2 linked regions of the Sagittula stellata E-37 genome follow. The protein of the gene in region 1 interacts with the protein of each later gene in a pairwise test. Links are inferred from orthologs where the notes say so. Each region holds a gene or a part of one and is shown on either strand. Other genes may lie near its edges.

The links.
Region 2: the proteins of mtgA (region 1) and ABFK29_RS08055 interact in binary tests that used the Escherichia coli proteins (3 or more experiments, as listed by UniProt). The link is inferred for Sagittula stellata E-37 from one-to-one orthologs.

The regions. Positions count from the first base shown.
Region 1 is NZ_CP155729.1:4,116,674-4,127,681, reverse strand. The notes cover bases 9-2,961. They hold mtgA (monofunctional biosynthetic peptidoglycan transglycosylase), read left to right. Parts: upstream 9-1,085; coding sequence 1,086-1,838; downstream 1,839-2,961. Other genes in these bases: queG (tRNA epoxyqueuosine(34) reductase QueG), read left to right, coding at 2,678-2,961; ABFK29_RS19650 (glutathione S-transferase family protein), read left to right, coding at 1,940-2,605; ABFK29_RS19660 (putative quinol monooxygenase), read left to right, coding at 612-884; ABFK29_RS19665 (lipocalin-like domain-containing protein), read left to right, coding at 12-437. Outside these bases: more of queG, read left to right, coding at 2,962-3,733; peptide-methionine (R)-S-oxide reductase MsrB, read left to right, coding at 4,151-4,600; ABFK29_RS19635 (hypothetical protein), read left to right, coding at 4,597-5,004; peptide-methionine (S)-S-oxide reductase MsrA, read left to right, coding at 5,001-5,507; ABFK29_RS19625 (NADPH-dependent 2,4-dienoyl-CoA reductase), read left to right, coding at 5,938-7,962; cell envelope integrity protein CreD, read left to right, coding at 8,061-9,479; ABFK29_RS19615 (type 1 glutamine amidotransferase domain-containing protein), read left to right, coding at 9,582-10,142; ABFK29_RS19610 (LysR family transcriptional regulator), read left to right, coding at 10,332-11,008. UniProt on the Escherichia coli protein: Peptidoglycan polymerase that catalyzes glycan chain elongation from lipid-linked precursors. May play a role in peptidoglycan assembly during cell division in collaboration with other cell division proteins.
Region 2 is NZ_CP155729.1:1,676,017-1,680,867, forward strand. The notes cover bases 1-2,977. They hold ABFK29_RS08055 (peptidoglycan D,D-transpeptidase FtsI family protein), read left to right. Parts: upstream 1-579; coding sequence 580-2,376; downstream 2,377-2,977. Other genes in these bases: rsmH (16S rRNA (cytosine(1402)-N(4))-methyltransferase RsmH), read left to right, coding at 1-234; ftsL (cell division protein FtsL), read left to right, coding at 236-583; ABFK29_RS08060 (UDP-N-acetylmuramoyl-L-alanyl-D-glutamate--2,6-diaminopimelate ligase), read left to right, coding at 2,436-2,977. Also shown: more of ABFK29_RS08060, read left to right, coding at 2,978-3,926; ABFK29_RS08065 (UDP-N-acetylmuramoyl-tripeptide--D-alanyl-D-alanine ligase), read left to right, coding at 3,923-4,851. UniProt on the Escherichia coli protein: Essential cell division protein that catalyzes cross-linking of the peptidoglycan cell wall at the division septum. Required for localization of FtsN.

The sequences.
Region 1 (11,008 bases):
AGGAACAGCTCATGGCGGACGGTGAGGAATTGATCGGTTCGTGGCGGATGGACGCGTGGACCCGCACATCGGTGGCGACCGGAGAAACCACCGACGCCCTGGGACCTTCGCCCATAGGCTACATCGCATACCATCGCTGTGGGAGGATGATGGCATCCGTATTCCGTCGCGATCGTTTTCCGCCGACGTCACAGGCATGGACGGTGGAGGAGAAAGCCAAGCTGTTCGATGACATGCTGGCGTATGTCGCAACCTACCGTCTCGAAGGCAATCGGGTCATTCACGAGGTTGACGGTTCGTGGAACCCGAACTGGCAGGGGGCGCTGGACCGACCTTTCACGCTGGAAGGAGACCGGCTGGTCATCAGCGGCGCGCCCGGGATCGACCCGGCGACCGGGGAGGAAGTGATCTACCGAATGGAGTTCACCAAGGACTGAGCTACAGGAACGCCATGGATCGTCTTTCTGGCGGACGTGGGAGAACTGACGGTTTCCGGCCCCCAATAGGGGAAAACGGACGACCCGTCCCTGCCGTTTGTATGCGGCAACCTGAGTGGCCGACTTGGGGCGCGGCGTTTTTCATGGGCCGCGGACGTGCGTGGAGGAAGCGATATGATCGAACTGACGGGGCGTCTGCTGTGCGCCGACGCGGCAGAGGCAGAGCGGGTGCGGCAGGCGTTGCCCGCGCATGTGGCGCTGACCCGGGCGGAACCGGGTTGCCTGTCATTCGAGGTGGAGCCTGACGGCCCGCTTACCTGGCGAGTCGCCGAGCTGTTCACCGATTCCGACGCTTTCGAAGCCCATCAGAAACGTATGCGTGAAAGCGACTGGGGGCGCGCAACCGAAGGGATAAAGCGGGACTACGAAATACGCAAAACTGGTTGACGCAGGGTCAAAAACCTCTTTATCGCCACTTTTGCGCACGGCCCGGGCCACCTTCTCAAGCGATAGTGCATATGTGGGTAGACGGTTCCCTTTTGACGGTTACGAGTGATGTGCCTGGCCGGCTCGGCGGGCGTCGGAGCGTCCTTTGGGGCGCTCCTTTTTTGCTCTCGTTCCTGCCGCCCGTCGGTGTAGACAAGGGGCATGGCAAGACGGGCAAAAGCGGCGCGCAAGACGGACGCGCGGAAGACAAAGAGCGACAAGGCGCGCACGGCGGGCAAGCTTCCCCTGAAACGGAGGCTGCGCAGACTTGTGCTGCGGGGGGTGGTGTTGATGGCAGGACTGATGGTCGTGGCGGTGGCGCTGTTCAGCGTGGTCGACCCGCCGATGACGCACACCATGTGGGTGGAGCGGTCGCGGCTGGGCGGGCTGGAGCGCGACTGGGTCGACATGGACGACATCGCGCCGGTCATGGCGCGGTCCGCCGTGGCGGCGGAGGACGCCAACTTCTGCGAACATTGGGGCTTTGACATGGGCGCCATCCGGGCGGCGATCTCGGAAGGGGCGGCGCGCGGCGGGTCAACCATCAGCCAGCAGGTCGTCAAGAACGTGTACCTCTGGCAGGACCGATCATGGCTGCGCAAGGGGCTGGAAGCCGGCATGACCCCCATGGTGGAGGCCATGTGGTCGAAGCGGCGTATTCTTGAGGTCTATCTGAACGTGGCGGAATTCGGCGAGGGCGTCTTTGGCGTCGAGGCGGCCGCACAGCACTACTTCGGGGTGAGCGCGGACGCGTTGAGCGCGCGGCAGGCGGCGCTGCTGGCGGCGGTCCTGCCCAACCCGAAGGAGCGCAACGCAGGCCGGCCCTCGAACGCGGTCGACCGGCGGGCACGGTCGATCCGGGACGGCGCGGCGACGATTGCCGCCGACGGGCGCGACGACTGTTTCGAAGGATGAGCAGCGGGCCGGCGCCACTGCGCCGGGACGCGGGGAGGTGCTTGAATCCCGGTCGTCTTGACCTCTATTAGAGAGGGGCTCCCCGACCATACAGGACTTAAATGGCCAAGCTTTATCACGTTCCTCTTTCACCGTTCTGCCGCAAGGTGCGGTTGAGCCTCGCCGAGAAGAAGATCGAATGCGAGCTGGTGGAGGAACGCTACTGGGAGCAGGACCCGGACTTCCTGCGCCGCAACCCGGCGGCCAAGGTTCCGGTGATCCGGATCGACGGTAAGACGATGGCGGAGTCGGCCGCGATCTGCGAATGGATCGAGGAGAAGTATCCCGAACCGTCGCTGATGCCGCGCTCGGCCGATGCGCGTTACGAGGTGCGCCGGTTGGTGGGCTGGTTCGACGACAAGTTCCACCACGAGGTCACGTCGAAGCTGCTGTACGAGCGGGTGAACAAGAAGTTGATGAAGGCCGGTTTCCCGGACAGCGGCAACGTGAAGTCGGGCGCCAAGGCGGTCAAGTACCACCTCGATTACATGGCGTGGCTGCTGGACCACCGCCGCTGGCTGGCGGGAGATTCGATGACGCTGGCCGATTTCGCCGCTGCCGCGCATCTGTCGTCGCTGGACTACATCTCGGACGTGGACTGGAACCGGTCGTCGGTGGTCAAGGACTGGTACGCGAAGATCAAGTCGCGCCCCGCCTTCCGGTCGATCCTTGCCGACCAGGTGCCGGGTTTCCCGCCGCCCGCCCACTACGCCGACCTCGATTTCTGAGGCCGGTGGCCGGACGCTGATCGCCGGCGATGGCGCGCAGGGCACTTCGGGCAGAGAGGAACGGGGGGTCGCGTGCAGGATCTGACGGCAGCGCTGAAACGGCAGGCGGCAGAGGTCGGGTTTTCCGAGTGCCGTGTCGCCCGCGTGGCCGACCTGCCGGAGGTGATGTCGCGCCTTCAGGCCTTTGTCGACGCGGGCTATCACGGGCAGATGGGCTGGCTGGCGGAGCGGATGCACTGGCGCGGCGATCCCGCAGCGCTCTGGCCCGAGGCGCGGTCGGTCGTCATGCTGGCAGAGGACTACGGTCCGGATGAGGACCCGCTGGCGGTTCTGCAACAACCCGACTGCGGTGCGGTCAGCGTCTACGCCCGGCATCGCGACTATCACGACGTGGTCAAGAAGCGGCTCAAGCGGCTGGGCCGTTGGCTGATCGAGTCGGCGGAAGCGGAGGGCACGACAGGGCCGGAGATCAAGGTCTTCGTCGACACCGCGCCGGTGATGGAGAAACCGCTGGGGCAGGCCGCCGGTCTGGGCTGGCAGGGCAAGCACACCAACCTCGTGTCGCGCCGGCTGGGATCCTGGTTCTTCCTCGGCTGCATCTTCACCACGCTCGACCTGTCGCCGGACGGGGCGGAGGTGGATCACTGCGGGTCGTGCCGCCGTTGCCTTGACGTCTGCCCGACCGATGCTTTCCCCGCGCCCTACAAGCTGGATGCGCGGCGCTGCATTTCCTACCTCACGATCGAACACAAGGGCCCGGTGGACGAGGCGCTGCGTCCCGGGCTGGGCAACCGCATCTACGGCTGCGACGACTGCCTTGCGGTCTGCCCGTGGAACAAGTTCGCGGGCGTCGCGCAGGAGGTGAAGTACCACGCCCGCGACGACCTGCTTGCCCCGCCGCTGGCCGATCTGGCGGCGCTGGACGACGCGGGGTTCCGGGCGCGGTTCTCCGGCTCTCCGATCAAGCGCATCGGGCGCGACCGCATGGTGCGCAACGTGATGTACGCCGTGGGGAACTCCGGCCGGGCCGCGCTGGAGCCGGTGGCCCAACGGCTGTGCGACGATCCGGACCCGGGCGTGCAGGACGCGGCCCGCTGGGCGGTGAAGCGCCTGCGTGGCAGTGGCTGACGGGGCGCGGCAGTTCGGTCACATTTTCCGGTTTGCCGCAAAAAACAGTGAACGCCACGGCAATGTGACTCTTGCGCGAGCGTTCATTCCGTGATGGAGTCCGATTTGCCGAGTGGGGGACGTGCTGCCAATACGCATTCACTCGAAATGTACAGGTTCCCGCGAAAGCGGGGCTTCGGAACGATGCGCCGCAAGCCGTTGATGTCCGGAGGGGTATTGACGGGCGCAGAGCTGCCATCTCCGCGCCCGAGGCGACTTGCGTGTTCTTGGGAGAAAGCGTTGTCACCCGCCTGTTTCATGACAGGTGAACCTTTTTGGCGCAAGGCTGCCCACATTCATGTGTACGATGTTTCGGCGGGGCTTTGCTTATTCGCAACAGGCCCCATCTTCCGTTGCAGACTGCACAGGAGGACGCAGATGCCAAAATATGAACGCAGACCGGATGTTATCGCCACGTTGACGCCAGAGCAGTACCGCGTCACGCAGCAAAGCGGTACGGAGCGTCCGGGCACCGGGGAATACCTCTCCAACAAGGAGCCCGGCATTTATGTCGACGTGGTTTCCGGAGAGCCGCTGTTCGCCAGCGCCTCGAAGTACGAATCGGGCTGCGGCTGGCCCAGCTTCGTGAAACCCATCGAACCCGACAACGTCGTCGAATTGCGCGACACCACCCACGGCATGATCCGGACTGAGGTCCGTTCCCGCCATGGCGACAGCCATCTGGGGCATGTCTTTCCCGACGGGCCCATGGATCGGGGCGGGCTGCGCTACTGCATCAACTCGGCCTCGCTGCGCTTCGTCCACCGCGACGACATGGAGGCCGAGGGCTACGGCGACTACATTGACCAGGTGGAGCAACCGGGATGAACACTGACCTTTCGGGGCAACGGGCAGAGCTTTATGCTCTGCTCGACAAGGAGGCGCCGGAAATCGTTTCGCGCCGCTCCGGATGGGAGCGTGTGGTCCCGCTGGCCGACGGCGCAGTTGTCCTTGTGCTGTCGTTGTCGCAGGACAAGGCTTCGGTCTACGTCAAACCGGAGGGCCCGGACGGCGCGCGTCTGTTGCGTGACCACCAAGACACTTTGGCACGCCGTCTGAAAGTTACACCGGGGCATGGCAGCGGGCAGGCTGAAAAGGGCTACTGGTATCGCAAGGACAACCCCAAGGCCTGCTTCACGATCCGCAGGCAGTGGCCCGAGGCAATCCGCTGGTTTCGGGCGCAACACGCAACATATTATAAGGCATTCGCCGAACTGGAGGACATCCGATGACCGAACGTGCCGTACTGGCGGGGGGCTGCTTCTGGGGTATGCAGGACCTGATCCGCAAGCTGCCGGGGGTGGAAAAGACCCGCGTGGGCTATACCGGGGGGGACGTGCCGAACGCGACCTACCGCAACCACGGGACACATGCGGAGGGGATTGAGATCCTCTTCGATCCGGAGAAGACGAGCTACCGGCGCCTGCTGGAGTTCTTCTTCCAGATCCACGATCCCACCACGCCGAACCGGCAGGGCAACGACCGGGGCATGTCCTACCGGTCGGCCATCTACTACGTGAACGAAGCGCAACGCGACGAGGCGCTTGAGACGATCCGCGACGTCGATGCCTCCGGGCTGTGGCCCGGCAAGGTGGTGACGGAGGTGGAGCCGGTGGGCGATTTCTGGGAAGCCGAGCCCGAGCACCAGGATTACCTGCAGCGCATCCCGCACGGCTACACCTGCCATTACGTGCGCCCGGGCTGGGTTCTGCCCCGGCGCGATGCGGCGGAATAGGGTTGGACGGGAACCGCTAACAGGGGCGGCGCGCCGGGGGACGGTGCGCCGCCTTTTTCGTGTCCGCGAGAGGGGGGGGGCGCTGCCCCCGCCCCTGCGGGGCTCCCCCGAGGTATTTTGCACCAAGATGAAGGGAGCCGGTCCGCCTTCGGCTGCCGTGGCGCGGCGCGGTCGGGAGGGAGATCCGCGCCGGAGAAACGCAAGGGAGAGCGGACCCCTGGGATGCTTTCGGGCGCGAAGCCAGGACGGCTGACGGGGGCGGTCGTCTTCGCGGCCCATCTCCCGGGATGACACGCGCACTTCATGCGGGCGCGGGCCGTCGTCGCCGGGCTGCCTTTGCGACACATCCCGTCCCGCCCATGACGTCACGTTGACGTGGACGCCGGGCGGGTCATGGTGTGTGGTGCCAGCCAAAGAGGGAGGTCCACACATGACGTCATATCCGCACCTGCTGCGCCCGCTCGACCTTGGGCATGTCACGCTGAGGAACCGCGTGCTGATGGGGTCGATGCACACCAACCTCGAAGAGCGGGGCGACTGGAACCGGGTGGCGGAGTTCTACGCGACCCGGGCGCGGGGCGGCGTCGGGCTGATGGTGACGGGCGGCATGGCGCCCAACAACGAGGGCGGCGTCTTTCCCGGCGCGGCGGGTCTTTACACCCCTCAGGACATCGCCAACCACCGCATCGTCACTGACCGCGTGCACGAGGCGGGCGGGCGGATCGCCATGCAGATCCTACATGCGGGCCGCTATGCCTACGGTCCCGATTGCGTGGCGCCCAGCCCGGTGAAGTCCCCGATCAGCCCCTTCCCGCCGAAGGAGCTGGACGAGGAAGGGATCGAGAAGCAGATCGGCGACATCGCCACCGCCGCCGCGCGTGCCCGCGAGGCGGGCTATGACGGCGTGGAGGTCATGGGCTCGGAAGGGTATTTCCTGAACCAGTTCCTCGTGACCCACACCAACAAGCGCACCGACCGCTGGGGCGGGTCTTACGAGAACCGGATGCGGCTGCCGGTGGAGGTGGTGAAGCGCGTGCGCGCGGCGGTGGGCGCGGACTTCATCCTGATCTACCGGCTGTCGATGATCGACCTCGTCCCCAACGGTTCGACCCATGAGGAGGTCGTGCAGCTTGCTCAGGCGGTGGAGGCGGCGGGCGCGTCGATCATCAACACCGGCATCGGCTGGCACGAGGCGCGGGTGCCGACCATCGCCACGTCGGTGCCGCGCCGGGCTTTCGCCTGGGTCACGCAAAAGCTGATGGGCAAGGTCGGCGTGCCGCTGATCTGTTCGAACCGGATCAACACGCCGGAGGTGGCGGAAGAGGTGCTGGCGGAGGGCTGCGCCGACATGGTGTCGCTGGCGCGGCCATTCCTCGCCGATCCGGACTTCGTCGCCAAGGCGGTGGCCGGGCGGCCGGAGTTGATCGCGCCCTGCATCGCCTGCAACCAGGCCTGCCTCGACCACACATTCGCGGGCAAGGTGTCGTCCTGTCTGGTGAACCCGAAGGCCGGGTTCGAGACGGAGCTGGTGGTCGCCCCCGCCGAGATCACGAAGACCGTGGCTGTGGTGGGCGCGGGACCAGCGGGCATGTCGGCGGCGATCACCTGCGCCGAGCGCGGCCATTCCGTCACGCTGTTCGATGCGGCGGCGGAGATCGGCGGGCAGTTGAACATGGCCAAGGTCATCCCCGGCAAGGAAGAGTTCCACGGGCTGGTCGACTGGTTCCGCGCGATGCTGGTCGACAAGGGCGTGACGCTGGCGCTGGGGCGGCGCGTGGGGGCGGAGGACGTGGCGGACTTCGACGAGATCATCGTCGCCACCGGCGTCACCCCGCGCGATCCGCAGATCCCCGGGCAGGATCATCCTTCGGTGCTGGGCTACATCGACGTGCTGCGTCACGGCGCGGAGGCGGGCAAGAGGGTCGCCGTGATCGGCGCCGGGGGCATCGGTTTCGACGTGTCGGAGTTCCTCGTGACCGGGGACAGCCCGACCGAAAGCCTGCCGGACTGGATGCGGGAATGGGGCGTGACCGATCCCGCCGAGGCGCGGTCCGGCCTTTCGCCCGAGGGGCCGCAGCCCGACGCGCCGGTGCGCGAGGTGGTGATGCTGCAACGCAAGTCCGAGAAGCCTGGCAAGAGGCTGGGCAAGACGACGGGCTGGATCCACCGCGCGGGGCTGCAGATGAAGGCGGTCGAGATGAAGGCGGGCGTCAATTACGAGCGCATCGACGACGCTGGCCTGCACATCTCCCATGGCGAGGCGCGCGAACGGCCCGAGGTCATCGCCTGCGACACGGTTGTGCTGTGCGCGGGACAGGTCAGCGCGCGCGGCCTGGCCGATGCGCTTGAGGCGGTGGGCCGGACCTGCCATGTGATCGGCGGGGCGGACGTGGCTGCGGAACTGGACGCCAAGCGTGCCATCGACCAGGGGGTGCGGCTGGCGGCGACGCTCTGACCGGGCACAGGCCTGCACAGGTCCTGCAGAAATGACAGGGCGCGCCTGCACACGGGGCGCGCCATTGTGGCCAAAGTCATTTATCGGAGGACATTGCCATGCTCAGATCATCGGGGCGACGGTTCCTGATCGTCGGCCTTCTCACCCTTCTCATGTTCATCCCCCTGTTCTTCGCGGCGGAGGTCATCGATTCCCGGAAGTCCTATTCTGAGGCGACGATCGACAGCGTCGGCGAGGAGTGGGGTGGCCGTCAGTACGTCTATGGCCCGCAGCTTGTCATCCCGGTGGAGACCACCGTGACGCGGGTGGCGTCGCGGCCGAAGATCGACCCGGAGACAGGTGTGGTGCAGACCGACCCGGAGACCGGCGATGACCTGTTCGAGCGGTTCCGGGAGACCGTGCAGGAGGCAAGCGCGCCGGTGCACCTGCTGCCCGAGGCCTTCGACGTCGACATCGCGACGCAGACGCAGGAACGGCGGCGCGGGATCTTCCGGGTGCCGGTCTATACGGCACAGGTCGATGCCGGTTTCGATTTCGACACCGCCGCGGCAGAGCGCCTGATCGGCCCCGACCAGCGGCTGCGCTGGGATCGGGCAGAGGTCTGGTTCGGCGTCTACAACAACCGGTCCCTGCGCGGCGAAGCGCGGCTGGAAGAGGGTGGCGAAGCGCTGCCGCTGGAACCCATGTCGCAGCGCTCTGGCGTGAAGGCGCTGGTCGGCGACCCGAGGGCGCGGGACCGCTACGACATGCGCCTCGGGATGAACGGCGCGCAGCTCATGATGGTGTCGCCGGTGGGGCGCACCTCTCGTGTCACGATGACCAGCGACTGGCCGCATCCGTCGTTCACCGGCGCCTTCCTTCCGGATGGGTCCACCGTGACCGAGGACGGCTTTACCGCCGAATGGACGATCCCGCATCTGGCGCGGTCGATGCCGCAGGCCGGGCTGGACGATCCCGACGACGCGGCGCGCCGCACCACCTTCGGGGTGGAATACCTGACGCCCAACGACTTCTACCAGAAAGCCTATCGGGCGGCGCGCTACGGCATCCTGTTCATCGCGCTGACCTTCCTGACGATCCTGTTGACCGAACGCGGCACCGGGCGGCCCGCGCACCCCGTGCAGTACATTCTGGCCGGTCTGGCGCAGACGACCTTCGTTTTGCTGATGGTATCCTACGCCGAACACCTGGGCTTTGCGCTGGCCTACGCGCTGTCGAGCGCGGCGGTGATCGGTCTGCTGACGCTGTTCGGGGTCGTGGCACTGAACCTGGGCCGCCGCGCCCTGGTGCTGGGCGCGATGCTGGTGGTGGTTTACGGGGTGCTCTACCTGATCCTGCGCTCGGCGGATTACGCCCTGCTGGCGGGCTCGACGCTGGCCTTCCTCGCGCTGGCGCTGACCATGATCGTCACCCGCAACGAGGACTGGTACGGCCCCGACGCGGGCAAGCCGAAACAGCGCCGGCCCTTCCTGGGCACCACGTCCGAGGCGCCGCCGCCTCCCGCCACGGAAGGCTGATCCGGGGACCCCGCGCAGGAACTCTGCGCGGGGTCTGTCCGTTTATCTGTCAGAGCGCGACACGCAACGCCGCGCATATGAAACACACGACAGGAGGCTCCCATGCCGAATATCGCAGAAGCAAAAGTACTGATCATCTCCACGCACGGTTTCGAGCAATCGGAACTGGAATTCCCCCGCGACCAGCTGCGCGCCAAGGGTGCCGAGGTGCATGTCGCCACGCTCGACGGCAAGGCGATCAAGGGCTGGGAAGGCTCCGACTGGGGCCGCGAGGCCGAGGCCGACCTGAAGATTGAGGATGCCAACCCGCATGACTACGACGCGCTTGTCATCCCCGGCGGCCAGATCAATCCCGATCTGCTGCGCGTCGAGGAGCCGGTTCTGGCACTGGTGCGTACGTTCCACGACCAGGGCAAAGTTGTCGCCGCGGTCTGCCACGCGCCTTGGGTCCTGATCGAGGCAGGCATCGTCGCCGGTCGCCGGATGACCTGCTACACCTCGATCCGCACGGACCTCGAGAACGCCGGCGCCAAGGTGATGGACACGTCGGTCGTGGCCGACAACGGCATCGTCACCAGCCGCCAGCCCGACGACCTGAAGGACTTCGTGTCGAAGATCGTCGAGGAGATCGAGGAAGGCACCCACGGTCGCAAAGCCGCCTGATCCGACCTTCATGACCTGAACGAAACCCCCGGCCCGCGCGTCGGGGGTTTTCGTTTGCCGGCTCGGTTAAGCCGTTTCCTCTCGTTCGCCAGTCAGGGCAGAAACCGCTTTATTGTCTTTACCGCGCCCCATTTCGGCCCCTGTTCGCCTGCATAAACAACAGGAACGAGATTGGACGAGGAGACGAGAATGGATCGTCTGACCGAAATGGAAGCATTCGCCACGGTGGTGGACCAGGGAGGGTTCACCGATGCGGCAAAGAAGATGGGTATTTCCAAGTCGGCCGTGTCCAAGCACGTATCGAGTTTGGAAGCGCGTCTTGGCGCCCGCCTTCTGAACCGGACGACACGGCGGGTTTCCCCGACGGAAATCGGGCTGGCGTATTACGACCGCGCCCGTCGCGTCCTGAACGACGCGGGAGAGGCCGACGCGCTTGTCACCTCGATGCAGTCGGCGCCCTCCGGCCTGTTGCGGATCAGCGTGGCGACCGATTTCGGGGTGAACCACCTGAGCCCCGTGCTGGGTGAATTTCTGGCCGAATTCCCGGACATCACCGTGAACATGGTGTTGAACAACCGCTACGTCGAACTCATCTCCGAAGGCTTCGACATGGCCGTGCGCATCGGCGAGCTGGAGGACAGCACCCTGCGTGCGCGCAAGCTGACCGAGACGACGAAGCGCATGATCGCCTCGCCCTCCTATTTCCAGAAATACGGGCGACCTTCGCGGATCGACGACCTGAACGAACATAAGCTGCTGCATTATTCCAACCAGGCCTCCGGCAACGTGTGGAAGCTGACCGCGCCCTCGGGCGAGAAACGGCAGGTGCGCACGGCGGGCTGGCTGACTGTCAACGACGGGCAGTC
Region 2 (4,851 bases), 2.4 Mb from region 1 along the record:
GACAGGAAACGCCACGTCAACCGGTATGCCACCGAGACGCCCGAGGCCGAGGCGCCGTTCGAGATCGTCACGCGCAAGGCCGTCGGACCGGACAAGGACGAGCTGACCGCGAACCCGCGCGCACGGTCAGCCAAGCTTCGCGTGGCGCGCCGCACCGACCTGCCCGCCGAGGCGGTCGCCGCGGACGAGATTGCCATGCCCATGCTCAAAGCGACTACAAAGGGGAAAAACTGATATGCGCACGCTGTTGTTCATCCTTTCGGCGCTGGCGGTGATCGGCTCGGGCTACTGGGCCTACCGCGAGAACTACCAGACGCAGGACGAGCTGGACCACGTCGCCGGACTGCGCCGCGAAATCGGCGCGGCGCGCGAACGGCTGTCGATCCTGAGGGCGGAGTGGGCCTATCTCAACCGCCCCGACCGTTTGCGCGACCTGGCCGAGATGAACTTCGACAAGCTGCAGCTTCTGTCCCTGCGTCCCGACCAGTTCGGGCTGATCGTGCAGGTGGCCTATCCGCTGCCGCCGGAGCTGACCCTGGACGGGGTCGAGGAAGTCACCACGAGGGGAGCGACCAACCCATGACACGCGTGCCGTTGCGCCCGTTGGCGCGCATTCTCGAAGCCCGTCGCAAGGGCGAGAACCCGGACGCCATCGAGAAGGAAAACCGCCGCATCCGCCACGAGGCGATGCGCGACAGGATGCGCCTGCGCGCCGAGGGCCGGCTGCTGGTGCTGGCGATGATGTTCTTCTGTGCCTACGGGGTGATCGGGGCGCGCATGGGCATGTTGTCGGCCTCCGAACCCGAAGAGCCGCGGGCCCAGACCTCGGGCGCCTCGATCATCGCCAGCCGCGCCGACATCGTGGACCGCCACGGGCGTATCCTTGCGACCAACATGTCGACGCATTCGCTTTATGCGCACCCCAACCAGATGATCGACCCGGAGCGCGCGGCATTGCGGTTGGCCGAGATCTTCCCGGATCTCGACGGCGAGAAGCTGGCCAAGCGGTTCATGGACCCCAAGCGCAAGTTCCTGTGGGTGAAGAAGAAACTGAGCCCCGAGCAGATGCAGGCCGTGCATGACATCGGTGAGCCGGGGCTGCTGTTCGGTCCGCGCGAGATGCGGCTTTATCCCAACGGCGCACTGGCATCGCACGTTCTGGGCGGTGCCTCCTTCGGGGCAGAGGGTGTGCATTCCGCAGAGGTGATCGGCACCGCGGGGATCGAGAAGTTCTTTGACAAGGACCTGCGCGATCCCGCCCGCGAGGGTGTGCCGCTGACCCTGTCCATCGACCTGACGGTTCAGGCGGCGGCAGAGGAAGTGCTGAACGCGGGTATGAAACTGATGAACGCCAGGGGCGCGGCCTCTGTCCTTCTGGATGTGCACACCGGAGAGGTGCTGGCCATCGTGTCGCTGCCGGATTTCGACCCGAACGACCGTCCGCGCCCGCCGACCGAAGGCAGCCCGTCCGACTCGCCGCTGTTCAACCGTGCGGTACAGGGCGTGTACGAGCTGGGCTCGACCTTCAAGATCTTCGCCGCCGCGCAGGCCATGCAGCTTGGGCTGGTCAATTCGAGCACGGTGATCGACACCTCGCCGCCCTTCAAGGTCGGGGGCCACCGGATCGGCGAGTTCCAGAACCACAACTACGGCAAGCTGTCGGTCGAGAAGATCATCGTGAAGTCCTCGAACCGGGGCACGGGCAAGCTGGCGCTGGCCATCGGCCCGACCCGCCAGCAGGACTTCCTGAAGGCTTTGGGCCTGTTCGACGCGACGCCGCTGGAGATCGTCGAGGCCTCCGGGGGCAAGCCGCTCTGGCCGTCGCGCTGGACCGATCTTTCGGCGGTGACGATTTCTTACGGGCACGGGATTTCCACGACACCGCTGCACCTTGCGGCCGGATACGCGGCCATCGCCAACGGCGGTCACATCGTGAAACCGACGCTGCTGAAGCAGTCCGGCCCGCGTTACCAGGATGTGATCCTGCGCGAGGATGTGGCCCATGATGCGCTGCACATGCTGCGGCAGGTTGTGGCCAGCGAGGACGGCACGGCCTCCTTCGCGGAGGTGCCCGGCTACCACGTGGGCGGCAAGACCGGCACGGCGGACAAACCGAAGGAGCGCGGGGGCGGTTACTACAAGGACAAGGTCATCGCGACCTTCGCCTCGATCTTCCCGGCAAACGATCCGAAATACGTGCTGGTGGTGACGCTGGACGAACCGGTGGAGACCTCGGGCGCCAAGCCGCGCCGCACCGCGGGCTGGACGGCAGTGCCGGTCGCGGCCGAGATGATCGGCAGGATCGCGCCGCTGTTGGGCTTGCGTCCGGACTATGAAACGGGGCAATTGGACATGAGCATGAATGCCTCGGACTAGGGATCTGGCCGCCGCCGGGGCAGGGGGAAATGTGCCAGCGAAAAGCCGGGAAATCTAAGATGTCGTCTGACGGGACAGTGGTGAAAAGCCTGAGGGATCTGGGCCTGACGGCCCGGGGCGGGCGCGACGTCAAGGTCACCGACCTTGCTGTCGACAGCCGCGATGTGCGGGAAGGTTACCTGTTCGCCGCCCTGCCGGGCACGCGCGTCCACGGGGCCGAATTCATCCAGTACGCGCTGCGGATGGGCGCGGGGGCGGTGCTGACGGATGCCGCCGGGGCGAAGATCGCCGCGGATGTGCTGGGCGGTGCCGACGCGGCGCTGATCGTGGCCGAAGATCCGCGCCAGGCGCTGGCCTATACATCCGCCCTGTGGTTCGGCGCGCAGCCCGAGACCATGGTGGCGGTGACCGGGACCAACGGCAAGACGTCCGTGGCGACCTTCACGCGTCAGATCTGGCAGGAGCTGGGATTGCGCGCGGTCAACTTGGGCACCACGGGGGTCGAGGGCGACTGGACCGCGCCGCTGAAACACACCACGCCGGAGCCAATCACCTTGCACCGGATGCTGGCCGGTGCGGCGGAGTCGGGCGTGACCCACGCCGCGATGGAGGCCTCGTCCCACGGCTTGTCGCAGCGGCGGCTCGACGGGGTGCAACTGATGGCGGCGGGGTTCACGAACTTCACGCAGGATCACCTCGACTATCACGCGAGCTTCGAGGACTACTTTGCCGCAAAGGCGGGGCTTTTCGCCCGTGTCCTTCCGGAGGACGGGGTGGCCGTCATCAACATCGACGATCCGCGCGGCGTCGACATGGTGGCGATTGCGCGGGCGCGCGGGCAGGAGGTGCTGACCGTGGGCCGCGAAGCTGCGGACATCTGTCTGGAGGCGCAGCGCTTCGACGCCACGGGCCAGGAGATCCGGCTGAGTTTCGAGGGCGAAGTGCGTCAGGAGCGGCTTGGCCTGATCGGCGGTTTCCAGGCCGACAACGTCCTGCTGGCGGCGGGGCTGGTCATCGCCTGCGGCGGCGACCCGGACGACGTCTTCGATGTGTTGCCGATGCTTGGCACGGTGCGCGGGCGCATGCAGCTTGCCGCGATGCGCGACAATGGCGCGGCGGTCTTCGTCGACTATGCCCATACGCCGGATGCGGTGGCGACGGCCATCAAGGCGCTGCGCCCGCATGTCATGGGACGGCTCGTGGCCATTGTCGGGGCCGGCGGCGACCGGGACAAGGGCAAGCGGCTCCTGATGGGTCAGGCGGCGGCAGAGTTCGCCGACAGCGTGATCGTGACGGACGACAACCCGCGCTCGGAGGACCCGGCGTCGATCCGCGCCATGGTCATGGAGGGCGCCCCGGAGGCGCTGGAAGTGGGCGACCGGGCAGAAGCGATCCTGCGCGGCGTCGACGCCCTCGGGCCGGGGGATGCCCTGCTCATTTGCGGCAAGGGGCATGAAAGCGGGCAGATCGTGGGTGACACGGTCTTTCCCTTCGACGACGCGGAGCAGGCCAGCGTTGCCGTGTCGGCATTGGACGGAAAGGGCCTGTGATGCTCTGGACGGCGGCAGAGGCGGCGGCGGCCACCGGCGGACGCGTGGCGTCAGACTGGGTGGCGTCGGGCGTGTCGATCGACACGCGCAGCATCGCACCCGGTGATCTGTTCGTGGCGCTGAAGGCGGCGCGGGACGGGCATGACTTCGTCGCTCAGGCGCTTGAGAAAGGCGCGGCTGCGGCGCTGGTCAGCCGCATTCCCGAGGGTGTGGACAACTCTGAAAAGCTGTTGCTGGTCGATGACGTGCAGACCGGACTTGAAGCGTTGGGCGAAGCAGCCCGCGCGCGGTTCGGCGGGCGTGTCGTGGCAGTGACCGGATCGGTGGGGAAGACCTCTACCAAGGAGATGCTGCGCACGGTGCTGTCGGAGCAGGGCACGGTCCACGCGGCCGAGAAATCCTACAACAACCACTGGGGCGTGCCGCTGACGCTGGCGCGGATGCCGAAGGACGCCGATTTCGCGGTGATCGAGATCGGCATGAACCATCCCGGAGAAATCGCACCGCTGGCCCGCATGGCCCGGCCGCATGTCGCGATGGTCACCATCGTCGCGCCCGCGCACCTTGCCGCCTTCGAGAACCTCGAAGGCATCGCGCGGGAAAAGGCGTCGATCTTCGAGGGGCTGGAGCCGGACGGAATCGCGATCTACAACGGCGATCTGGCGGTCAGCGGCATCCTGCGCGACAAGGCCGCCGAGACTGCACGGAAGTCGATCTCCTTCGGCGAAACGGCGGGCACGCATCACCGCCTGACCTCGGTCCAGGTCATGGACGCCTGCACCGTGGCAACGGGCCGGGCGTGGCGCGTTCCACTGTTGTTCAAGGTGATGGTGCCGGGGCGGCACTTCGCGATGAACGCGATGGGTGTGATGGCGGTGATCTCGGCACTGCGGCTCGACCGGGCACTGGCGGTCAACGCCCTGGC